3 regions of the Aeromicrobium sp. UC242_57 genome follow, and region 2 is predicted to be linked to each of the others. Evidence: riboswitches for the same ligand, from Rfam matches in the RefSeq annotation. Region 2 holds a riboswitch; each other region holds the start of a gene.
What was found. A riboswitch is a leader RNA that binds a small molecule or an ion and turns the genes downstream of it on or off. The one in region 2 is predicted to bind S-adenosylmethionine.
Positions count from the first base shown of each region.

Region 1 (5,683 bases), on a different contig from region 2:
CAGTCCGAACAAGGGCGGCACGCTCTTGGCCACCGCTGCCTCGGCATCGTCGTTCGCGGCTGTCGCGACGGCAGCGACCTCGGTGATCGTCACCGGCGAGCTTCGTGACCTCGTCGCCGTCGTAGAGCACGACCAGCGAGTGGTCGCCGGCCTCGACCGTCGCGGGAATCGTGACAGTCGTGGTGAACGCGCCCTTGGCATCGGTCGCAACCGTGCCCAGCGCGACGGGATCGGAGTGCAGCCGAGCGCCAGCTCGGGACGTCCTTCGCGAACTTGGTTCCGGTCACCGTGACGGTTCCGCCGGGCACCAGCCCACCGTCGACGACCACCTCGCCGATGACCTCGCTGATCGGGGTGCCGACCGTCGCCACCTCGGACGGCGGCGATGCCAGCGACGGACCTGCCGCGTTGACGGCCTGCACCGCGGCCCGGTAGTTGCCGTCCTTCAGACCCGTGAACGTGTGGGTCAGGGTCGCCGCGTCGAGCTGGATCGGGTCGGCGTTGGTGAACTGCAGCGTGTAGCCCGTGACAGTCTCGAGGGCGGCGTTGGGGCTCGCGACCCAGGTCACCGTGACGTCGGAGTCCTTGACCGTGACGGTCGGTGCTGCCGGAGCGGTCGGCGCGCCGACCGGGACGACCTCGGTCGTCGGAGCGCCGACCACGCCGGGCGTGGTGCCGGGCGTCGTGCCGGGGTTCGTCGTGGAGTTGCCACCGGTCGACCCTCCGGGCTTGGGCGTGGACTTCGTCGGCTTCGGCGTCGTGGGCTTCGGAGTCGTCGGCTTCGGGGTCGGCGCCTTGACGATCTCGTCGGCGTACTTGACCTCGGAGGGATTTCCCTGCCAGATACCGGTCTTGCGGCTCGGCAGGACCCACTTGCCGTCCGTCTCGTCCTGGTAGCAGCCGACGATCGGCTGGCACCAGAACTCACCGGGCAGCTCGGTCACAGCTCCGACCGCTGTCGTCGTTGAGGCAGTTGTCGTCGTCGCCGCCGTCGACCCACTGGACGGAAGAAGCAGCATCGGACTGGACGTAGATGGCCTGGCTGCTCAAGACCAGACCCGACCCGACCAGCAGGGCCAGGACGAATCGACGGGCCCGGCCGGTGCCGGAGAGAGATGTGGACACGGGAGGTGCTCCTTCTTCAGGGGGGTTCAGGTCAGCGCGTGGGCGCAAGGATCGTGGGGCGGTCGTCGATGCCGCAGACTCCGACAGGCACCCCGTCGGCGATCTGGACGGTGTCGTCGACAGGCGGGGCGGCGTGACGTCCCAGCGTGGGATCGTCGTCGATGGGGCGGTGGTAGACCGATTCGTCGAGATTTCCGGAGCGGCGGGCGACGACCGTCGCGGCGACAGCCGCCGCGGTCACGTTGTTCATCGTGCGAGCCATGTCGACGATTGCGCTGATGGGCAGCGTCAGCACGATGACTTCGAGCGGCAGACCAGCGGCGGTCAGCACCGTCGTCGCAGTGATGGTCGCGGTGCCCGGCACGCCGGCTGTTCCGACCGAGACGAGCAGCCCCAGGAGCACCAGCACGAGGTAGTCGCCGATGCCGTACGAGATGCCGAGGCCGTTGATCGCGAACACGGCAAGCACGATGGGCCACACCCCGGCGCAGCCGGGCATGCCGATCGTGGTGCCGAGCGGTGCGGTGAATCCGGCGATCTCGGACGGTACGCCGAGGCGCTTGGTCAGCAGGCTCGTCGTGACAGGCAGGGTGCCGGCGCTGCTCTGGGTCGTGAACGCCGTCATCTGCGCGGGGTAGATGCGCCGGAAGAACGTGACGGGGTTGACGTCGGCAGCGACGCGCAGCACCACGCCGTTGACGATGAAGGCGTGCACGAAGCAGGCGATGTAGGAGACGACCAGCAGGCTGAGCAGGGCCGTCAGCTGCTCGCGGCGAGCCGTGGCCGCTGCGGCGGCGGTCGCGGTGAGTGCCAGGACCGCGTACGGCGTCAGGCCGATGACGTACCGACGACCTTGTAGACGATCTCGCGGGCGGCTTCGATCAGCGCCAGGAACGGTGCGACCTTCTGCGGCGACCGGTCGGCGATCACCGAGGTGGCGATCGCGACGGCGACGCTGAACACGATGATCGGGATGATGTTGTTCTCGGAGATGTCCTTGACGACGTTGCTGGGGAAGAAGCCGATGAACACGTCGCCGAACGACTTCTTGAGCCGTCGAGCGAACGGGTGTCGACGCCCTGCGTGGCCAGGTCAGCGCCCTTGCCGAGGCCTACCTGCAACGACAGTCCCAAGGTCAGCAGGATCGCGAAGAAGTTGAGCGCGAGCAGCCAGACGACCGAGGAGAGGCCGATCGTGCGGGAGCTTGTCGGTCGATCCGAGCGAGGTGATGCTCGACAGGATCGAGACGATGACCAGCGGCGCGACGATCGTCAGCAGCATGTTGATGTAGACCCGGCCGAGCGGCTGCACGTAGTCGAGGTTGTCCCGGAACACCAGGCCGACGCCGATTCCCAGGAACAGCGCGGCGAACGTCAGCAGGCTGAAGTTCACCCGCAGCCGCCCCATGACGTACAGGCCGGCGAACAGCCCGAGCGTCACGGCCAGCGCCACCAGGTTCCAGGTCTCCACGTGCATGACTCCTTGACTAAAACGTTGTTGTCGACAGGGAAGATCATGGCGGTAAATTTTCAGGTTCTTCGCGCATCTCACCATTCGGACAGGTGTCCGTATCGTGGACGAGATTTGTCACGGGTCCCGCCGAGATGCCAGAGTCGAGCCACGGTCACGAGTACCAGCGCGTCACTGACGCACAGCCCCGGCTTGCTGGTCGGCAACCCTCCTTCGCGGTGGGGTGCTCCGGGTGACGACCGGGTCCATGCCACTCGGCCATGGTCAAACCGCGAACGAAAAGGCTCTGCCCATGTCCTTGCTTCCCCTCGTCGGCGCTGACATCGAAGTCCCCCTGGTCGACGGCACGTACATCCGCAACGTCAACCTCGACGGCGCCGCCAGCGCACCCGCGCTCGTCGCGGTCGCCGAGCGCGTCACCGCCGTGCTGCCGTGGTACGCCAGTGTGCACCGCGGGTCCGGCTATGCCTCGCAGGTCTCGACCGCGCTGTACGAGCAGGCCCGCCGAACCGTCGGCGCCTTCGTCGGCGCCCGCGAGCAGGACGTCACGATCTTCACCCGCAACACCACCGACGCCATCAACCTGCTCGCCTCAGCGGTGCCCGGACGCGTCCTGACCCTCGACATCGAGCACCACGCCAACCTGCTGCCGTGGCAGCGCAGCCTCGGCGGCCACGAGGTCGTCCGCGCCCAGAGCACCGTCGCCGGAACTCTCGCAGCGATCCAGGCGGCGCTGGCCAACCGCCGCTTCGCGCTGCTCGCGATCACCGGCGCCTCCAACGTGACGGGCGAGGCACTGCCGATCGACGCCGTCGTCGACCTCGCCCACCGGTACGGGTGTCGGGTCTTCGTCGACGGCGCCCGGCTTGCTTGCCCACCGCCGCATCTCGCTAGAAGCCTCCGGCGTCGACTACGTCGCGTTCTCCGGGCACAAGGTGTACGCGCCCTTCGGCGCCGGTGCGCTGATCGGCCGCCGCGACTGGCTCGACACCTGCGAGCCGTACGTCGCCGGCGGAGGCGCCGTCGTCCAGGTGACGACCGACAGTGTCGACTGGACCACGGCGCCGGCCCGCCACGAAGGCGGGACGCCCAATCTCGTCGGGGCGGTCGCGCTCGCCGAGGCGACCGAACAGCTGGCGGCGCTGCCAGAAGCGTTGGTGCGTGAGCACGAGGAGACCCTCTTCCACCGACTCGTCGACGGGCTGTCGGGCATCGACGACATCGACGTCGCGCGGGTGTGGAGCGACTCGGCCACCCCGATCGGCGTCGCGACCTTCCGTCTTCGCGGCACCGCTCCTGAGCTCGTCGCAGCCTTCCTCGCCGCCGAGCACGGCGTCTCGCGTGACGGCCGGTTCTGCGCCCACCCGCTGCTCGACCGGCTGGCCTGGGGCGCGGGAGCAGTCCGCGCCAGCATCGGCGTCGGCACCACCATCGAGGACATCGACCGGCTCATCGCTGGCCTCCGCGCCTGGACCTCTGGCGACATCGGCGCCCGCTACGTGCAGGTCGACGGCGTCTGGGTCGTCGACGGCGACACCCGACCCGTGCCGCAGAACCTCGATCTCGCGGCGCTCAGCACGACGCTGTCAGCCTGCGCGTCCTAGCACCTGGGAGACCGTCAGCCGACGACCGTCTCGCCCTTGATCAACGACTTCGCGACGACGGTACGCAGGATGTCGTTGGTGCCCTCGCCGATGCTCATCAGTATCGAGTCACGGTAGAGGCGCTCGATCTCGAACTCGGTCGAGTAGCCGTAGCCGCCGTGCACCTTCATCGAGTCGATCGCCGCCTGCAGGGCCACCTCGGAGCAGAAGATCTTGGCCATGCCGGTGGCGCCGTCGGCGCGGCCGTCGCGCACCGCATCGGCGGCCCAGTAGGCCATGAGGCGCGCGGCCTGCACCTGCGTGCCGAGCTCGCCGAGCTTGAGCTGGATGGCCTGGAAGTTGGCGATCGGCTCGCCGAACGCCTTGCGCTCCTGGGCGTACGACAGGGCCTCCTCGTGGGCGCGCTGCGCGATGCCGACCGAGCGGGCCGCGATGTTGACGCGCCCCCACTCCAGCGCCGACAGCACCTGCTTCATGCCGGTGCCCTCGACGCCGCCGAGCAGCTGGCTCTTGTGGACGCGCACGTTGTCGAGCAGGATCTCGCAAGACTCGGTGCCCTTGTAGCCCAGCTTCGGGATGTCCTTGGTGACCTCGTAGCCGGGGGTGTTGGCATCGACGAGGATGACGCTCATGCCGCGGTGCGCGGGCGAAGCACTCGGATCGGTCTTGACCAGCACCGGCAGCGGATCGCGTACCGCGCGTTGGTGATCCACATCTTGGAGCCGTTGATGACGTAGTGGTCGCCGTCGAGGCGGGCCGTCGTGCGGATGCCCTGCAGGTCGGTGCCCGCATCGGCCTCGGTCAGGCCGATGCCGGTGCGACGCTTGCCCGTCGCGAGGTCGGGCAGGTACATGTCCTTCTGCTCCTGCGTGCCGTGCATCGCGATGAGACGGCACGCCAGCGAGTGGCTGCCGAGGATGCCAGCGATGCCCATCCAGCCGCGCGCGATCTCCTCGAAGACCAGCGCGAAGGAGACCGGATCGAGGTCGAGACCGCCGAACTCCTCGGGCACCGTGATGCCGAACAGGCCCATGTCCGCCATGCCCTTGACGATCTCGGTCGGGTAGCGCCCGGCCTGCTCCCAGTCACGCGCGACCGGGATGATCTCCTTGTCGACGAACAGCCGCAGGAGGGCGCGGAACTCGCGCTGGTCCTCGTTGAGCTGAAATCCATGATCGTTGCCCTTTCTAGAGCGGGGATGTCGAGAGGTGCGGCGTCAGCCGCGGGAGAAGACGGGCAGTGCTCGGCCGTCGGGAAGGTCGAGCCAGTCGACGGTGACGGCGTCGCCGATGGCCCAGTCGTTGCCGCCGGTGAGCCGGGTCAGCACGATCGGCCCTTCGGCCAGTCGGACGCGTGCCACGGTGTACGGAACCTCGACGTCGGGGCGGGGCGCGCGGTGGACGACGGTCGACGCATCCACGACGCCATCACCCGACGTGTCGCGCAGGACGAGGTGCTCCATCGACGAGCACCCGGTGCACATC
Region 1 covers NZ_JBIOAM010000003.1:27,582-33,264, reverse strand. The annotation lists gene ACHMWU_RS09335 (hypothetical protein) at 1-93, opposite strand, end outside; gene ACHMWU_RS09330 (fibronectin type III domain-containing protein) at 90-944, opposite strand; gene ACHMWU_RS09325 (hypothetical protein) at 925-1,125, opposite strand; partial or broken gene ACHMWU_RS09320 (dicarboxylate/amino acid:cation symporter) at 1,157-2,532, opposite strand; SAM riboswitch class IV at 2,748-2,872, shown strand; partial or broken gene ACHMWU_RS09315 (aminotransferase class V-fold PLP-dependent enzyme) at 2,843-3,400, shown strand; gene ACHMWU_RS09310 (aminotransferase class V-fold PLP-dependent enzyme) at 3,462-4,199, shown strand; gene ACHMWU_RS09305 (acyl-CoA dehydrogenase family protein) at 4,214-4,831, opposite strand; gene ACHMWU_RS09300 (acyl-CoA dehydrogenase family protein) at 4,828-5,301, opposite strand; gene ACHMWU_RS09295 (thiolase C-terminal domain-containing protein) at 5,416-5,683, opposite strand, start outside.
Region 1: another riboswitch for S-adenosylmethionine. It lies ahead of ACHMWU_RS09315 (aminotransferase class V-fold PLP-dependent enzyme); the one in region 2 lies ahead of ACHMWU_RS27690 (hypothetical protein).

Region 2 (5,683 bases):
GTTCGCGGCCTGCGTGCCGTTGACCTTGAGCGAGGTGATCTTGAGCTTGCGGAAGTCCAGGCTGAACGACGACAGGTTCTCGGCCGCCTTGGCCGTGATCGTGGTGGTCGCGGTGACGCTCGTCTTCGACGACGGCTTGACCGGCGTGTACTCCAGGTCGATGTCGTAGTGCTGGACGTCGTAGGCCGTGGTGCCGCTGTTGGGCAGCAGCGTCTCGGACCCGCTGTGGTCGATCAGGTCGTCCTCGTCACCGCAGCCGTCGGCCGACTGCTGGACGCTCGACCCTGCCGAGGCACGTTGCCCGGATCGTCGACGACTAGCGTGGGACGTTCTTCCCCGACCCGGACGAAGAACGACTTCAGGTCTCTCAGCCCCTGTTGGGTGAGGGCATCGGTGCCGATGCCGTCCTTGGTGCGGGCCCACACCAGCTGGTACTCCTTCGGGCCGGTCGAGTCCTCGTAGACCCACTGCTGGGTCAGCGGCTTCGCGACACCTCCGGCGGTCTTGGCGTCCTTCTGGTACTGGAACAGGTAGGGGTTGAGGAACTTGCGGTTCTGCGTCAGCACCTTGTCCTTGGTGATGTCGCCGTCCGGCCAGTGGTCCAGCTTGGGATTGGTGATGTCGTTGACGGCGTTCTTGAAGTAGCCGTCGACCAGGCGAGCGTCCAGGAAGTTGAACCGGTTGCTGTCATTGGTGATGCTGAAGTTGTTGCTCGCACCGTCGAGCCGCGGATCGAACACGTAGACCTTCTTGACCCCGTTGTCCTTCGCCTCCTGGTTCAGGAAGCGGAAGACTGCGCGGGCGTTGGGGCACCACGCACCGCCGGTGACGATGGTGTGCGAGCCGTTGCTCTCCAGCAGGTTGATCAGCTGCGGGTAGGTGATGACCTCCAGCGTCCAGCCCTCGCGGTCGGCCTCCTCGATGATCTTGGAGTCGCTGCCCTTCGCGTTGTGGGTCGTGCGGAAGTAGTCGAACTGTGACCGCACGTCGACCTCAGCCGTCTTGTCACCGCCCGAGACCGCGTCGAACACCGTCTCCAGCTTGTCGTGATAGGCGTCGACCTGCTGGTCTGTCGTGAAGTCGGACGAGTCCTCGACGACACCGGAGATGATGGGTGCCGACAGTCCGTTGCCGTCCTTGTGCGCCTTGTTGTAGGTGAAGACATACGTGTCATCGGCGCCCTGATAGGCCGGATCGACGTTGATCAGCTGATTCTTCAGGTCGGTGAAGGCTTGTAGTAGTTGTTGCTGCCGAAGGCGACGCTGTTGACCGGATCGGTGATGTCGAGGACGTCGCCGCCGAGGAGGGGGTCGAAGTGGTAGACCTCCTTGATGCCGTAGTCGCGCGCCGTCTCGTTGATGTGCGCGATGGTGTTCTGGGTGCTGGCCCGCTCCGGGCTGCCGAACACGATCGCGTACGTGCCCTCGCTCTTGAGGATGTCAGTCAGGTACTCGTACGGGGTCGAGACGAAGACGCTGTCGGCACCGAGCCCGGGGTAGGCGTCAGCGAAGAAGTCGACGGTCGACTCCACGGCCTTCTTGGCAGGCGGCGCTGGATCGGCCGCGCTGGCGGGCGCTGCGATCAGTAGCCCGGCGCTCAACGACGCCGCGGTGAGCGTCGCGGCGAGTCGGCCGAATCTGGTGAGCAGGGACATCCTTTTCTCCTCGTGCTGTGTCATGACGTGTCGTCCCGCCCTCGCGGAACATGAGCGCTCCTCACGCACGGCATGACCAAGCCCTGCTCCGGCAGGGGTCGGCGACTACGCCAGCCTCGAAGCCGACGTCGGACGCACTACACCTGTCAGAACCACGCTTGCTCGCTCCATGCGGACGAGCCAGGTCTGCACCGGGAGCACCCCGCCGTGGAGGGAGGGTTGCTGTTTCGCGAGCCGGGCCTCGTGCGAAACTTCTTGACCTGCAGGCGAGACTAGGGCGCGAGGGTCGATCGGGACGCGCTGTCTCACTGGCTGAGCAGAATCTCAGAGACTGAGCCAAGACGTTTTGATCGACGCCTAGGTGATATCCGCGTCTGCAGCGCGAGCGGTTGCGGGGGCAGAGCACCGGCAACAAGATGAACGAATGGATCTGTTCCGCACCAAGTCTGTCGAACGGTCGATCGCCGAGACCGACGAGCCGGAGCACCGGCTCAAGAAGGAGCTGTCGGCCTGGGACCTGACGGTCTTCGGAGTCGGCGTCATGGTCGGCACGGGCATCTTCGTGCTGACCGGCGAGCAGGCCTTCAGCAATGCCGGGCCGGCCATCGTGATCTCGTTCGTGCTCGCCGGCATCGCGTGCGGGCTGGCTGCCCTCTGCTACGCCGAGTTCGCCTCGACCGTGCCGGTCGCCGGAAGTGCCTACACGTTCTCGTACGCGACGCTGGGTGAGCTCGTCGCCTGGATCATCGGCTGGGACCTCGTCCTCGAGCTGGCGCTGGGAGCAGCCGTGGTCGCCCGCGGCTGGTCGGCCTACCTGCAGTCGCTGCTCGACCTGCCGACGTGGTTGGCCGGCGACGACGCGATCCCCGACTTCGGCGCGATCGCGATCGTCCTCGCGCTGACGGTCGTGGGCGTGCTCGGCACCAAGCTGTCGGGACGGTTCGCGAGCGTCCTGGTGATCGTCAAGGTGGCCGTCGTGACGTTCGTGATCGTCGCGGGACTTTTCTTCATCAAGGCCTCGAACTACACGCCGTTCGTGCCGGACTCACAGCCCTCGAAGGGTGAGTCCGGGCTCGACTCGACGTTGCTGCAGTCGATCTTCGGGATCGAGCCCACGGTGTTCGGTGTCTACGGCATCATCGCGGCCGCCTCGGTCGTGTTCTTCGCCTTCATCGGCTTCGACATCGTCGCGACATCAGCCGAGGAGACCAAGAATCCCCAGCGAGACGTCCCGCGCGGGATCCTCGGCTCACTGGCGATCGTGACCCTGATGTACGCCGCTGTGTCGTTCGTGGTGACCGGCATGCTGAAGTACAGCGACGAGCGGATGAACACCGCAGCGCCGCTCGCCGAGGCGTTCAAGGCCAACGACCTCGACTGGGCCAGCAAGATCATCTCGGTCGGAGCCGTCGCCGGACTGACCACCGTGATCCTGGTGCTCATGCTGGGTCAGGCTCGCGTGCTGTTCGCGATGTCGCGCGACGGGCTGCTGCCGGTCAGCCTGGCCAAGGTGCATCCGCGCTTCGGCACCCCGTTCCGCATCACGATCATCACTGGACTCTTCGTCGCCGCGCTCGCCGGATTCGTACCGTTGTCGGAGCTGTCGAAGCCGTCAGCATCGGCACGTTGTTCGCCTTCGTCGTCGTGTCGGCCGGCGTCATCATCCTGCGGCGCACCCGCAGCGACCTGCACCGGCCGTTCCGGGTCCCCGGGGTGCCGCTCATCCCGCTGCTGTCGATCGCGGCCTGCCTGTGGCTCATGGTCAACCTCTCGGTCGAGACCTGGATCCGGTTCCTGATCTGGCTCCTGATCGGCTTCCTCGTGTACTTCATCTACGGGTACAGGTCGTCCCGACTCGGCCGCGGGCTCACCCAGGAGCCCGCCCAGCCCGACGCGACAGGCCACGACGCATGAATGACGCCGCAAGCCGCGGCAACCAGGCCGGACGACAGGCACGCCACAGCACCACGATGCGTGCAGCGGCGCGGATCGGGCTCGTCGCCTACGGGGTCGTGCATCTCGTGATCGGGGTCATCGCCCTGCAGATCGCCTGGGGCGGCGGAGGTGGCGACGCCAGCACCTCCGGGGCGTTGAAGACCATCGCGCAGCAGCCCCTTGGCGACACGATGCTCTGGGTGTGCGCCTTCGGGCTGGCGGCACTCACGGTGTGGCAGCTGCTGACGGCGATCTGGGGCTTCCAGACCGAGCAGGACGACCTCGCCCGCACTCGCAAACGCCTCTCCGCTGCTGGCCGGGCCGTGATCTACGGGGTGCTCGCCTACTCGGCCGCTCGCATCGCCGGTGGATCGGGCGGATCGGGCAGCAGCGACTCCAAGGAAGAAGGCCTGACCGCGTCACTGCTGGCTGCACCTGCCGGCCGCATCCTGGTCGCCGGTGTCGGGGTGGCGATCCTGGCCGTAGCGGTCTCTCAGATCGTCCGCGGACTGACCGAGAAGTTCACCCACGACCTCCAGGGCCCGGCGACGTCAGGGTCCAGCGGATCGACGATCCTGATCCTCGGCAAGATCGGCTACGTCGGCAAGGGCATCGCGGTCGGCATCGTCGGCATCCTGTTCGGCTGGGCCGCGATCTCGTACGACCCCGAGAAGGCCGGCGGCCTCGACGATGCCTTGCAGACGTTGCGCGACCAGCCCTACGGTCCGTACCTGCTGACGCTCGTGGCGATCGGGCTCGGCGCCTTCGGACTGTTCTGCTTCGCGTGGGCCAGGTACGTCAAAAGCCGCTGAACGCCCCGCCCACCTGACCTGGTCGCACTAGCGCCGGACGTCGACCTCGTGCCAGGTGGCACCGTCGTCGACCGACTCCCACAGGGCATCGTCGCCTCGAGGCCCCGAGTAGGCGTACAGCACACCGCCCGTCTCGGTGATCGTCGAGACCTTGGTCGGCAGATCGAGGCGCACGAACTCCTCGTTGTCGGGCGAGGTGGCGATCCACCAGCCGACGGCGTTCTTGACGTCGTCCTCCCCGATCACGAGTCGTCCGTCAGGCAGCACCACGATCTCGGGATAGTGCAGCTCGTCGATCGGCAGGCCGGCCGGCGAGAACTCCTTGCTCGCCCCGCCCATCGCGATCCGTGCCCCGACGATGTTGTCGTCGCCCTGCGGTTCTGCCATGAGCTCGGCGAACGTCAAGACCGTGACGCCCCGGCTCGAGACGAGTCCGGAGGGTCCCCCATCGCCGCCGGGCATGGGCACCTGCTCGGTCTTCCAGGTGCGCCCACCATCGGTCGAGTGCACCAGAGGCGCGAGCCGTCGGTCCAGGTGCTCACCCCCCACACGGTGCCGTCGTCGTCGATCGCGGCTTGCTGGAAGATGTCGTCGCTGCTCCGGGCCCCCGGCGACGCCGGCATCTCGTGCACCGAGCCATCGGACGGGCGGTAGAACCGCGCAGGCTCGAACTCGGAGATCAGCACGTCGCCAGCCTCGACGGGCACGAACGGCTGAGTCTTGCCCGCAGACGACGTCGTGCCATCTGTTGCGATCCTGATGGGCGGTGAATCGGACTCACCCTCGACCAGGACGAATCCATCGTCGAGACCATGCGGCTCGCCGTACCGTGCGACCGTCTCGGACCGGACGACCTCACCGTCGGGGTCGAGCAGGCGCCAGGCGCCCTTCTCCATCTCGCCGCCCTCGTCGTCGCGGATCGCGAACGACAACAACAGCGAGCCGTCCGTCGACCGGGCCACGTCGAAGGGCGCACCCGCCGACCTCGATGATCTCTGCGGCTGTGGCGTCGTCGTCGTAGAGGACGTCGTAGTAGTCGTCCTGTGACGCCGTGCCGGCGCCGTTCCCGCAGGCGCCCAGCACCAACACAGCACAGATCACGAGCCCGGCCGTCCTGCGTGCATCCCCCATGACGGTCATCGTGCCAGCCGGCCGAAGCCCAGTGACCGCGCGCGTCGAAGACCTCGCCGGCGTCCTGCGTCGCGATGAAGATCGCATCGAGCAGATCCCGTGCGGTCGCACAGCGCAGCAACCCCAGCTGGTCGAGGGGGCCGAGCGGCGC
Region 2 covers NZ_JBIOAM010000005.1:968,909-974,591, reverse strand. The annotation lists gene ACHMWU_RS27700 (M1 family aminopeptidase) at 1-162, opposite strand, end outside; gene ACHMWU_RS27695 (hypothetical protein) at 234-1,031, opposite strand; gene ACHMWU_RS27690 (hypothetical protein) at 1,217-1,654, opposite strand; SAM riboswitch class IV at 1,804-1,915, opposite strand; gene ACHMWU_RS27685 (amino acid permease) at 2,079-3,452, shown strand; gene ACHMWU_RS27680 (amino acid permease C-terminal domain-containing protein) at 3,413-3,568, shown strand; gene ACHMWU_RS27675 (DUF1206 domain-containing protein) at 3,565-4,401, shown strand; gene ACHMWU_RS27670 (hypothetical protein) at 4,429-4,806, opposite strand; gene ACHMWU_RS27665 (hypothetical protein) at 4,803-5,297, opposite strand; gene ACHMWU_RS27660 (LON peptidase substrate-binding domain-containing protein) at 5,257-5,683, opposite strand, start outside.

Region 3 (5,683 bases), on a different contig from region 2:
GAACAGGGCGAAGAGTCCGTACAGGATGAGGTAGTGAGCGGGGTTGGCGAGCGGTCCTGCGTCGCGACCGCGGCCGGCGTGCAGGCTGACGTCCCACATGAAGCCCAGGAGCGCGACGATCAGGGCTGGCGACGAACATCGTGGGGGATCGTCGACCAGCCGGGCTCGCCGTACTGGGCGCCGAGCCGGCGGCCGAGCTTGTCGAACCAGTCGATGCGGTGAGTGCGGTGCGCCCAGGCGATGACGAGCAGGACACCGGTCACGACCGTGGCAGCGATGGAGAGCCAGATGACTTGTTGGAGCTCGGCGCCGCCCACCGGGGGTGGTGACGGGATCAGCAGCAGCAATGAACATACCCGCGAGTATGCTCAGCGAGCATGTGTCATGGCAAGTGACACATAGATGCTCGACGCATCTGCCGCTCGATATCGGCATCGCTTTTCCGCAATGTCGCCGAATAGGAATTTCCGTCTATTCGGCGCGATATTGATTCCGTGGATACGATTCACTTCACGCACGACATGCAATATCACCATCAATGACGAAGGGTTACTGCTTGTGGCCAGCAAAACCATCACCCTGTACGTGGACGACCTCGACGGCACCGAGATCGAAGAAGGTCACGGCGGACCCGTGTCGTTCGCTCTCGACGGACAGGACTACAGCGTCGACCTGACCGACGAGAACGCCGCTGCATTGCGCGACGTCCTGCGACCCTACGTCGAGGTTGCCACGAAGGTCGCCCGAAAGACGGCCGGGACCAGGGCGAAGAAGACCGACAGCGGCCCTTCACCGGCAGAGCTGTACGTGCCTGGGCTGCCGACAACGGGATCGAGGTGCCCACGCGCGGTCGCATCCCTGCCAGCGTGCGCGCCGCGTGGAAGCCAAGTAGCGCGAAGAGCTTCCCGCTCACCGCAGGTGAGGACCGTCCTGGACATGCTGCCCTGGACGTGAAGAGACCCGGTCCCCCGGACCGGTCTCTTCATCTGCCTGTGCCGCTGTTGTCAGTTCCCGATGACCTCGTGAGCCTCTCGACCTTTGGGACCATCGACGACCTCGAACTCGACCTTCTGGCCGTCTTCGAGAGTCTTGTAGCCATCGGACGCGATCTTGGACCAGTGGACGAAGACGTCGTCCTGGCCCTCGACCTCGATGAACCCGTAGCCCTTGTCAGCGTTGAACCACTTGACGGTGCCTTGCACCATGCCGCCACTCCCACCTGTCACCCGAAGGACCCACCTGCCGAGGGTCTTCCCAGAGCCTATATGGCTCAGCAGCCTCCGGCTACGGCGGGACGACGCCCCCACCGCGACCAATTTCTGGCTGCAACCCCCGGCGACGGCGGGGATAATCGAGACCTGGGCACCAGCAGGCGTCGCGGTGTTCAGGCCATCGGCGAAGCGGCACGTTTCTTCGGCCACGTAGATGTTGACGAAGCGGCGCAGCTTGCCCTCGTCGTCGATGACACGGGCCTTGATGCCCGGGAAGTCGCCTTCGAGGGACTCGATGACTTCACTGAGGTTCGCGCCTTCGGCGGTGACCTGCTGACTGGTCCTGCGTGTAGGTGCGCAGGATCGTGGGAATTCGAACGTTGATGCTCACGGTGCTCCTTGAAGACGGTCTCTTGAATCAGACGAGTGGCTCAGACGATGCCGGCGGCGACGAAGGCGTCGTACGTCGGTGCGATGGTGGCGGCGGGGCCGACGAGGTCGCTGACGGCGTCCAACGTCTTGAGCCCGTGACCGGTGTTGATGACGACAGTCTCGAGCTCAGGATCGAGCGCACCGGTCTCGACGAGCTTCTTCAGGACGCCGATCGTCGTGCCACCGGCGGTCTCGGTGAAGATGCCCTCGGCGCGGGCCAGCAGCACGATGCCCTCACGGACCTCGTCGTCGGTGATGTCGGCGATGGCCCCGCCGGTCTCGCGGCAGATGTCGAGGACGTAGATGCCGTCGGCGGGGTTGCCGATCGCCAGCGACTTGGCGATCGTGTCGGGCTTGGTCGGACGGATGACGTCCCAGCCTTCGCGGAACGCCTCCGAGACCGGCGAGCAGCCGGTGGCCTGGGCGCCGAAGATCTTGACCGGCTTGTCCTCGACCAGTCCGCCCTTGACGCCTACGGAATGCCTTGTGCACCTTGGTCAGCTGCGAGCCGGATGCGACCGGGATGACGACCTGGTCGGGCAGTCGCCAGCCGAGCTGCTCGGCGATCTCGTAGCCGAGCGTCTTGGAGCCCTCGGCGTAGAACGGACGGACGTTGACGTTGACGAACGCCCAGCCGTCCTCTTCACCGGCGATCTCGCTGGCGGCTTGCTTGACGTCGTCGTAGTTGCCCTCGACCGCGACGAGGTTCTCGGTGTAGATCGCCGAGTTGACCTTCTTGGCGTCTCGAGGTTGCTGGGGATGAACACGACGGTCTTGATGCCGGCTCGGGCACCGGCCGCGGCGACGGCATTGGCCAGGTTGCCGGTCGAGGGGCACGCGAAGACCTTGCTGCCGAGCTCCGCGGGCGGCGCTGAGGGCGCAGGCGACGACGCGGTCCTTGAACGAGTTGGTGGGGGTTGGTGCTGTCGTCCTTGACCCAGAAGCTTGGTCAGGCCCAGCTCTGCCGGCGAGGTTGCGCGCGTCGAGCAGTCGGGTGAAACCGGGTTCGAGGTTGGGGGCTCGGCTCCATGTCGCTCGGGACAGGAAGCAGCGCCTTGTAGCGCCAGATGTTGGCGGGGGCCGGCTTCGATCTGCTCACGCGTGATCGCAGGGAAGTCGTAGGCGATCTCGAGCGGGCCGAAGCAGTCGGTACACACGTAGTGCGGACCGAGCACCTGAGTTGCACCGCACTCGCGGCAGATCAGCCCGGTTGCGTGGCCGAAGGCGCCTTCGCGGATCGTGGTGCTGGTGGTCGTGTCGGCGGTGATGGTCACGCGTGTCTCCTGGTCATCTTTCCCGGATCGACTGTCGTCCGGGGCACGGATTGAGCACCTGGTCGCATGTTGCGTCTGGTTGCTGGGTGTCGTCGGGCCGTGTCCCTGTACCCCTCTGGATGAGTGATCTCAGCCTACGCACGCGTCTCACGATGTGTCCACTCGGTCCATATCGTGGACATGCTCGGCTCAGCATGCGGTCACCGCCCGCTGCGGGACGTCAGGAGCGGCGGGAGAAGCGCGACCTCGGCGACGGATAGCCCCCGTCGCTCAGGCTCGCGAGACGCTCGAACGGGTTGTACGACGAGTGATCGCCGGCCAGAACCCACGAGATCCCGGCGCAGGCGACGTACAGCGGCAGCATCACGACACCGAGCACCCAGGCGTACTGCGTGCAGTGCCGGTCCTCGTGCCGCAGCAGCAGGGGACGCTCGACGAGATACGCCAGGTCGTGCTTGCTCACGATGACGCTGCCGACCGTGAACGCGCTCGCGACCGGAAATGACCACCGGTACCCCGTCGCCAGGTAGGTCCCGCGGCCATGCCGACTGATCGTCGCGCCGCCGAGCCGTGCCACCAGCAGGCCGAGCGCCGTGCTGAGGTTCAGCCAGTTCAGGACTGTGCGCACCCGAGTCCACCGAGTGTGCGGCAACAGCCCCGACTCGGCTAGAACTCATCCGCGAGGGCCTCCAGCCACTCAGCCACAGCATCAGGACCGGCCAGCACCAGGTCGGCGCGGGACACGAGGGCGTCCTGCTCCGGAGACGCCGAGCAGATCAGCAGACCTGCCACCCCATCAGCCCTCAGGGCATCGACGGCGTCGAAGGCCGGCAGGTCGCCGAGATCGTCTCCGGCGAAGATGATCTGGCGAGCACCCAGGTCGTGGGCGAGACGACGCACGGCCTCACCCTTGTTGCTGCCCGGTGCGCGCAGCTCGACGACCTGACGTCCTGGCTCGACCGACAGGCCCAGCTCTTCGGCCAGCCGGTAGATCGGCTCGCGCAGCGCGTCGAGCGCCTCAGGACCGCTCTCCCGGGTGTGGATCGCGACCGCCAGCCCCTTGTCCTCGATCCGCAGATCGCCCAGGCCACGATCGGCCAGCCAGCCAGGCAGCAGCTCAGCCAGCCGGGCGATCCCGTCTGGACGCTCCGGACGCGCGCCACCGCTGCCATCAGCGTGCCAGGACTCCGCGCCGTACTGGCCGTAGATCACGAGCCGCTCCAGGCCGGGTCGTCCCTCGAAGCCGCCGAGCGCGACTGCCTGGTCGACAGGACGTCCGGTGACGATCGCGACCTGGCCCAGCACCGCGCCGAGGCGACCCAGCGCGGCGACGGCACGCGGATGGGCGAAGGCCGACGTCGGGGTCGTGGACGATGTGCGCGAGCGTGCCATCGAAATCAAGGGCCAGCAGAGTTCCGTCGGGATCTGCCACGACGGCAGCGCGAGTTGACGAGGGCATACCCTCCATCATGGCTGAGGCCGTTATGAACGCGGCGAGAGGATGACCGTCAGGCGGTCCATGCGCATCGGCGCGATGCTGGGCCTGACCCGATCGATGTCGACGTCCTTGGCCAGCAGCTCGGCCTGGGCCTGCAATCCCGGCGGATAGTAGACCGTGTTGCCGTCGATCACGCCGGACCAGTTGCCGATGCCGCCGAGCGTCCAGCCCGCGTCGGTGACCTTGCCGGAGAATGCCTTGGCTGCGCCGACGATGTTGGAGTTGTTGAGCACCGAGACGGCCGCCTCGCGCGCGACCTCTGGCGTGGCGGTCGTGGGGGTCGTGGCCGTCGGTGCGGGCTTCGGCGTCGTCGTCGAGGGGCGAGGGTCTTCGGTCTTCTCGGTCGGCTCGGGCGACAGCGAGATCGACGGGCTCGCCGACGGCGGCGTGGCCGACGGTTCGTCGTCGCCGTCGAGCACCAGGGCACCGAGCGAACCTGCTCCGCCGACGCAGAGCATGATCGTCAGGACGATGAACCACGTGGACGGAACATGAGCCTTGCGGGTGGGAACGTTCTTGCGGTGCGCCACCATCGGTTTCAGAGGTCGATGCCCAGGCGCCTGGCCGAGCGACTGCGCTGCCGCTGAGCGCGTAGACGGCGAAGGCGCTTGACCAGCAGCGGATCGAAGGCGAGGGCGTCCTCGCGGTCGATCAGAGCGTTCAGCACCTGGTAGTAGCGGGTCGCGGACATGTCGAACTTGTCGCGGATCGCCTGCTCCTTGGCGCCGGCGTACTGCCACCAGAGTCGCTCGAGCGCCAGATCTCTCGGTCACGCTCCGACAACGACGGAGTGACCGCCTCTTCGGCGGCGTTCGACTTCTCCACGGCGCTCATGGTCCGATCCTAAGCCATGAATAACACTCATGTCATTCGGTTGCGGCAGTTGGGATCTGCATCTCACCCGACATCGCTCGACAGCGACGTGATCGAGACGGCGCTAGGGTGTGGCCATGGCCTCAGGCTCAGCAGACTTCGTCGTGATCGCGAACCGCCTGCCCGTCGACCGGGTCACGGCGCCCAGCGGCGAGATCCTGTGGCGCACGTCCCCCGGCGGCCTGGTGACAGCGCTCGAACCAGTCATGAAGCGCAACGGCGGCGCCTGGATCGGCTGGCACGGTGCGGCCGACGAGAAGGTCAAGCCCTTCGACCACAACGGGATGCACCTCGTGCCGGTCCCGCTGAGCGAGGACGAGGTCGCCGAGTACTACGAAGGCTTCTCCAACTCGACGCTGTGGCCGCTGTACCACGATGTCGTGGCCCCGCCGGAG
Region 3 covers NZ_JBIOAM010000003.1:52,077-57,759, reverse strand. The annotation lists gene ACHMWU_RS09505 (hypothetical protein) at 1-99, opposite strand, end outside; gene ACHMWU_RS09500 (hypothetical protein) at 120-347, opposite strand; gene ACHMWU_RS09495 (Lsr2 family protein) at 559-954, shown strand; gene ACHMWU_RS09490 (cold-shock protein) at 1,005-1,205, opposite strand; partial or broken gene ACHMWU_RS09485 (molybdopterin synthase sulfur carrier subunit) at 1,389-1,514, opposite strand; gene ACHMWU_RS09480 (pyridoxal-phosphate dependent enzyme) at 1,643-2,077, opposite strand; partial or broken gene ACHMWU_RS09475 (pyridoxal-phosphate dependent enzyme) at 2,181-2,480, opposite strand; SAM riboswitch class I at 2,928-3,043, opposite strand; gene ACHMWU_RS09470 (hypothetical protein) at 3,138-3,545, opposite strand; gene otsB (trehalose-phosphatase) at 3,584-4,309, opposite strand; gene ACHMWU_RS09460 (LytR C-terminal domain-containing protein) at 4,400-4,948, opposite strand; partial or broken gene ACHMWU_RS09455 (DUF3263 domain-containing protein) at 4,954-5,249, opposite strand; partial or broken gene ACHMWU_RS09450 (trehalose-6-phosphate synthase) at 5,366-5,683, shown strand, end outside.
Region 3: another riboswitch for S-adenosylmethionine. It lies ahead of ACHMWU_RS09475 (pyridoxal-phosphate dependent enzyme); the one in region 2 lies ahead of ACHMWU_RS27690 (hypothetical protein).